DNA from 2 places in the Catonella sp. genome. Region 2 is predicted to be linked to the other one. Evidence: predicted binding sites of a transcription regulator. Region 2 holds the regulator's gene; the other holds the start of a gene.
What was found. The regulator NrdR, encoded in region 2, represses ribonucleotide reductase genes. The targets are predictions, from matches to a motif close to CACAANATNTTGTG.
Positions count from the first base shown of each region.

Region 1: the regulator NrdR is predicted to act here: its motif matches at 1,887-1,900, upstream of nrdD (anaerobic ribonucleoside-triphosphate reductase).

Region 1 is NZ_DBHIEC010000004.1:109,932-113,361, reverse strand. It holds gene ACO6HM_RS03390 (MATE family efflux transporter) at 1-930, shown strand, start outside; gene tsaA (tRNA (N6-threonylcarbamoyladenosine(37)-N6)-methyltransferase TrmO) at 1,104-1,781, shown strand; gene nrdD (anaerobic ribonucleoside-triphosphate reductase) at 2,002-3,430, shown strand, end outside.
Region 2 is NZ_DBHIEC010000015.1:20,871-24,300, reverse strand. It holds gene ACO6HM_RS08770 (LacI family DNA-binding transcriptional regulator) at 1-323, shown strand, start outside; gene ACO6HM_RS08765 (putative ABC transporter permease) at 387-980, opposite strand; gene nrdR (transcriptional regulator NrdR) at 1,002-1,448, opposite strand; gene ftsZ (cell division protein FtsZ) at 1,475-2,632, opposite strand; gene ACO6HM_RS08750 (cell division protein FtsQ/DivIB) at 2,776-3,430, opposite strand, start outside.

The sequences.
Region 1 (3,430 bases), on a different contig from region 2:
ATTTTTAATGTGCTTCAGATGAGCATAAATGCTGCGCAAAGAGGCATAGGGAATACCAAGATTACGATGCGCACCAATGTGGTGAGCAATGTAATAAATATAATCTTTAACTATCTTTTAATAGGAGGTAATCTTGGCTTCCCTAAGCTTGGAATAGTGGGAGCGGCCATATCTACAGTTTTTGGGACAGTGGTTGCCAGTGTGATGAGTATAGCTTCAATTATGAAAAAAGACTGCTTTATCAATATAGGTTATATGATAGCGGAAAAGATAAGGCCTACATTTGCCTGCCTTAAAAACATAACCTCAGTTGGATATAGCGTGTTCCTAGAGCAGCTTCTTATGAGGGTAGGCTTTATGTCAACTGCTATAATGGCGGCTCACCAAGGTACTTCACAGATGGCGGCTCATCAGGTAACTATGAATCTTTTAAGCCTATCATATTCCTTTGGTGACGGAATTCAGTCTACAGTTGTAGCATTAATTGGCAAGAGTCTTGGCGAGGAAAAGCCTGAACTGGCTAAAAAATACGGAGTTATCTGTAGAAAGTTTGCTATTATGATAGCCGCAGTTCTTGCAGTGGTCTACATTTTGGGCAGTAAAGGCATATATTCATTGTTCTTTGACAATCCTGAAGTAATAAATATTGGAATTACCATAAGCCACGTGCTGATAGCTGCAATCATCTTCCAAATCCCAAGCGTAGTCTACATAGGTGCCCTAAGAGGAGCAGGAGATACACTTTATACTGCAATAACCTCTACCATAAGTGTAACCATAATAAGGACATTTGTATCTTACTTTTTTGGTTATGTGCTAGGCATGGGGATAGTTGGTATATGGTTTGGTATAGTCGGGGATCAGTGCAGCAGGTTCATTTTCTCGGAAATACGCTTCAGACAGGGTAAATGGACAAAAATAAAGATATAGCTAGACAATATGTGCATACAAAGTAAGTTTGATAACAGATAAGCAGAAGATACAGGTAGGCATGAGGTGTATGTATAATAATATTAAGCATAGATAAGAAAGATAAGAAAGATAAGAAAGATAAGAAAGATTAGAAAAGATAAGAATATAATTTGGATAATTAAGGGTGTTTAATGAAGATAATAGCTAGGATACAGTCAGACTTTAAGGATAAATTCGGGATTCCAAGGCAAAGCGGCCTTGTAAATGAGCTAACAGCTAAGATAGTGTTTGAGCCTGAATATAGAAATATAGATGCATTTAAGGGGCTAAGTGGGTTTAACTATATCTGGCTTATATGGGAGTTTTCTGAAACTATTACAGATACCTTTAAGGCCAGTGTAAGACCTCCGAGGCTGCCTAGGAATGAACATTTGGGAGTCTTTGCAACTAGGTCTCCATACCGCCCTAACCCAATAGGACTATCAAGTGTAAGGCTGATATCAGTTGAAGAGACAGAGATTGGTCCTGTACTTACCGTAGGAGGTGCTGATTTACTGGATGGAACACCGATATATGATATAAAGCCATATCTACCTTATGCAGACTGTCATACAGACGCTTTTTCAGGATATACAGAGACTACCAAAGCACATAAGCTTCAAGTTGAGGCAGATAACTTAGAACTTGATAAGGTAAGCGAAGATAAAAGAGAGGCTTTGATAAATGTCCTTGCTGAGGATCCAAGACCATCATATCAAAACAGTGATGAAGCAAGGGTATATGGCCTAAGGTTTGCTTCTTATGAGGTAAAGTTTAAGGTAATAGGAGACAAGCTTAGAATACTTAAAATAACTACTACTGTAGAATAAATTCATTCTACAGCTATAAGAAAATTATATTAATTGTTAGTCGTTATTATATTTTAAAAAGGTCTTTCATTTTCCTGTAGAATATATTATTATAGTAGTCGTGGACACAAGATATTGTATCATACTACTGTTGTTTAACAATAACTTGTATTTAAAACCGCGGGAAACTGCCTGTAACGGGCATTTGGAACTTAATATTATTTAAGGGAGTGTGGAAGTCGTGAAGATTATCAAAAGAAGTGGTCAGGAAAATACCTTTGACGGCAATAAAATTACCGTTGCTGTAAGAAAGGCGAACAAGGAGGTTAACGATAACCTTAGACTTACGGAGGAAGAAGTTCTTGCAATTACAGAGAATGTTACTAATGTGTGCTCCAGTATGAGCAGAGCTCTTAGTGTTGAAGAGATACAGGATTTAGTTGAGAATGAACTTATGAAAACCGGCAAGAATGAAGTTGCCAGAAAGTACATTACATACAGATATAAGAGGGCGTTGGTTCGTCAGGCTAATACCACAGATGACCAGATTCTAAGCCTTATCGAATGTGATAACGAAGAGGTTAAGCAGGAGAATTCCAACAAAAACCCTACAGTTAACAGTGTTCAGAGAGACTATATGGCAGGTGAGGTAAGTAAGGATATTACCAGAAGGTTCTTACTTCCTGAAGATATAGTAAGGGCACACGAAGAAGGTATTATACATTTTCATGACAGCGATTATTTTGCACAGCACATGTATAACTGCTGCCTTGTAAATCTTGAAGATATGCTTCAAAACGGTACAGTTATATCTGAGACTATGATTGAGAGACCTAGAAGCTTCTCAACAGCCTGCAATATTGCTACTCAGGCTATTGCTCAGATAGCAAGTAACCAGTATGGCGGACAGAGTATAACACTTAGCCACCTCGTACCTTTTGTAGATGTAAGCAGACAGAAGTACCGTGTGGAGGTAGCAAAGGAATTTGCCGTAGCGGGAGTTGAGCTTGATACTGAGAAGATTGAAAAGGTTGCTGAGCTAAGAGTACGTGAAGAAGTTAGACGAGGAGTTCAGGTTATACAGTATCAGGTTATTACCCTTATGACAACCAATGGTCAGGCACCTTTCATTACTGTATTTATGTATTTGAATGAAGTGCCTGAGGGTCGTACCAGAGACGACCTTGCGCTTGTGATAGAGGAAATGCTCAATCAGCGTATGCAGGGGGTTAAGAATGAGAAGGGAGTATGGATTACTCCTGCTTTCCCTAAGCTTATATATGTACTTGAAGAGGATAACGTAGGTAAGGACAGTAAGTATTATTATCTTACTGAGCTTGCAGCAAAGTGTACTGCTAAACGCCTTGTACCTGACTATATATCTGAGAAGATTATGCTCAGGGAAAAGGGTGATGTTTATCCTTGTATGGGCTGCCGTTCCTTCCTAACACCTGATAGATTTACAGATGAGGAAGTAGGCAATATAGCTAAGGCTAAGAACTACGATGAGAAAAAGCATAAATACTACGGAAGATTCAATCAGGGTGTTGTAACCATTAACCTTGTTGACGTTGCCTGCTCATCTAAGAAAAATGAAGCGGATTTTTGGAGAATCCTTGATGAGCGTCTTGAGCTTTGCCACAGAGCACTTAGAGCAAGACATGACAGGC
Region 2 (3,430 bases):
AAATATTCGAGTTTTTGGATTCGATAAAGGAGATGCCGGATGCCTTTATCTGTGTGAGTGACTATGTGGCACAGTTTATTGCCATGTATATCTCAGAAAACCCTAAGCGCTTTAATAAGCCTATACTCCTTACCGGTTTTGACGGAAGCAAGGAGTATGTCAATGTTGCAGATAAGATCACAACAGCCAGTGTAAATACGAGACAACTAGGCAGAAGGCTTGCTTTACAGATACTTTACAGAATGGAGCATCCTGCTGCACCTTATGAAACAGTGTACATACATCCTGAAATATCCTACTTTAGTTCTATTTTTCCTAATTAGATGAGCTATCTGGAAAAGGGCTATACAGCATATCCACTGTATAGCCCTTTAGTTAGCTTATATTTAACTCCATCTGGATGCAAAAGCTTTTACTCTCTCTTCTATCTTTTCTTTCTGTTCTTCAATATCTATGTTGAATACTTTCATAAACTGCATCACATAGTCTACAAAGACAATGAGTAGTATGGCTCCTATAATAAAAACTCCCATCTCTCTATGAACACGGTCAACAAGTCCATATACGGCACTTTGTAGAAAATACACTATAGCAAGAGCATAAAATCCCCAGGCAATCGTACTTTCAAGGCAGATAATCCCCTTATAATTAAACGGTTTATCATTATAATCCCACCAAAGTGCGCCAAGATATCTTATCATAAGCACTCCGACTATATACTCAAATAAAGTAGCGGATGCAGCACCTGCTATATAGATACCGAGGTAATTCCCCTTAAGAGGGCTTAAAATGATGTAGCCTACCATTGCTCCGACCCCGTAAATAGGGCAGAATGGACCTCTTCCAAAGCCTCTGTTGGTTATCTTCCTGTTACAAAAAGACATATATATCGACTCAACCAGCCATCCTAACATGCTATAGATAATAAATGCACCAACCAGATGGTAAAGGTCAGTATCAAATATTTCTCTCTCCCACATTTGCGAACATTCACCCTTTCGTTATAATAACTTCTCAAGCTCATCCTTAAAGGTATTTACATCCTTAAATTCCCTGTATACAGATGCGAACCTCACGTAAGCAACCTGATCAAGAGCTTTAAGTCTCTCCATAACTATTTCACCTATTTCAGAGCTTGAAATCTCCTTAACACCTTTATTAAAGATGGCATTTTCTATATCTTCCACGCAAGCAGTGATATCTTCAACAGGCACAGGCCTCTTGTGACAGGATCTAAACACTCCTGACTCTATCTTTGACCTGTCATAGGTCTCCCTTGTCATATCCTTCTTGATTACAACAAGAGGTATAGTCTCCACCTTTTCATAAGTGGTAAATCTCTTGTTGCACTTATCACACTGCCTTCTTCTTCTAATAGTAGAATTATCATCTGAAGGTCTTGAATCTATCACCCTTGTATCTTCATTACCACAAAATGGACACTTCATCACTTACCTCCGAGCCAAACAGCGTCTTATTTTCTTCCCTTGATAAGAAATTCAGGTATCTTAATATCTGAATTGCCGGAATCATTAGTCACCTTTTCTGCTGCTGTTATCTTCTCAGCAGCAGGCTGTGGTCTTGAACTCTGTCTGGTTGAAGAAGGAATACTGGTTCTTCCCGCTACCCCTCTTGGCTGCAGAGGTCTCTTAGCCACATCTACAGCTCCTGTTCTCTCGTCACTTAAGCCTGTTGCAATAACAGTAACCGTAACCTGATCTTTGTTAGTATCATCATATTTTGAGCCGTAGATAATATTAACATCGCTCTCATCACCTATCATTTCCTGAAGATGATCAACTGCATCAGCGATTTCCTGCATAATGATATCACCATAGAAATTAACTATCATGTCAGTAGCTCCGGCTATACTTATATCAAGCAGAGGGCTCTCAGCAGCTATCTTAACAGCCTCAAGACATCTGTTCTCTCCGGTTCCCACTCCTATTCCTATGTGTGCGAGTCCCTTATCCTTCATGACAGTACTTACATCGGCAAAGTCAAGACTTACGTCTGCATCCTCAGCAATGAGGTCTGTGATGCCCTGCACACCCTGTCTAAGCACCTCATCAGCCTTAGCAAAAGCCTCAGGCTGAGTTGTGCGTCTATCCATAATCTCAAGAAGCTTCTCATTCTGAATCACTATCAGAGTATCTACTACTTCACTCATCTTATCTATACCGCTGTCTGCATTTCTTGATCTTCTTGGTCCTTCAAATCTAAACGGCCTTGTTACTACACCGACTGTGAGTATTCCCATATCCTTAGCAATCTCAGCAACCACAGGTGCAGCTCCGGTACCGGTGCCACCACCCATACCGCAGGTAACAAATACCATATCAGCTCCCTCAAGAGCAGCTGCAAGATCCTCTCTGCTCTCCTCAGCAGCCTTCTCGCCTACCTCAGGCTTAGCTCCTGCTCCAAGTCCCTTTGTGAGCTTCTCACCAATCTGTATGCAGGTAGGTGCTGTACAGGAAATAAGCTGCTGTTTATCAGTATTAACACTGATAAACTCAACTCCCGCAACTCCCTCACTAATCATTCTGTCAACGGCGTTATTTCCTGCACCGCCAACTCCAACAACAATTATCCTGCAAGCTCCTGATTCTCTCTCATCCTTTATCTCTAACAAGGCCTCTTCCTCCTACACTTATTACATAGTTATCTAATAATCAATATCCTATACCTATAACTCGAGAAATAAATTAAATATAATTTCCCACTTAATAATATACATTATATTCAAAATAATCAAGTTATTTTTTACAATTTTTATTATTTATCTGCTTCAAAAATCACCCTTTTATTGGTCTCAGAGAAGTCTTCCATGTGTAGAGTTCCCTTCATACCCTTAGTTTTAGGTAATATTTCAACCAGATTTGATATCTGTTCGTCAAAATGTTTTCTTCTGCCAAGCAAAATTTTCACATCTTTTTCATATAACTTTATTGACAGATTGTCTCCGAACTCAATCCTGTTTATCTCAAGTCCGTATTTCTTGATTAATTGCGTGATATTCAATGTCAATTCAAATACTTCAGCATTTTTAGCTGCGATTGGCTTGTTAAATACGGCAGTATCGTAGATTATCCCTGTAACTACCGGTATATTGTCCTTTTCTTTAGGAATGCTCCCTACCATAATACCATCCTTGTCAAAGCAGATAAATTCTCCCATAAAAGGCAGACAGCCTACCACCTCTTTTTCTGTTGTATCAATCACTATACTGTGAAGCCCCGTAAGGTCCACATCAATCTCATCCACAAATGGAATCGTTATGCTTTTATCATATTTAAGCCTCAAGTACGTGAGTATGGTGTTTCCTTTTACATAGTACTTCTTTAATTCATCCTTAAGCTTGTCATCTGTATAGTATATATTTCCCTTTACCTTTACTTCCTTAAGTCCGGAAGCCATCACAAGACCACCC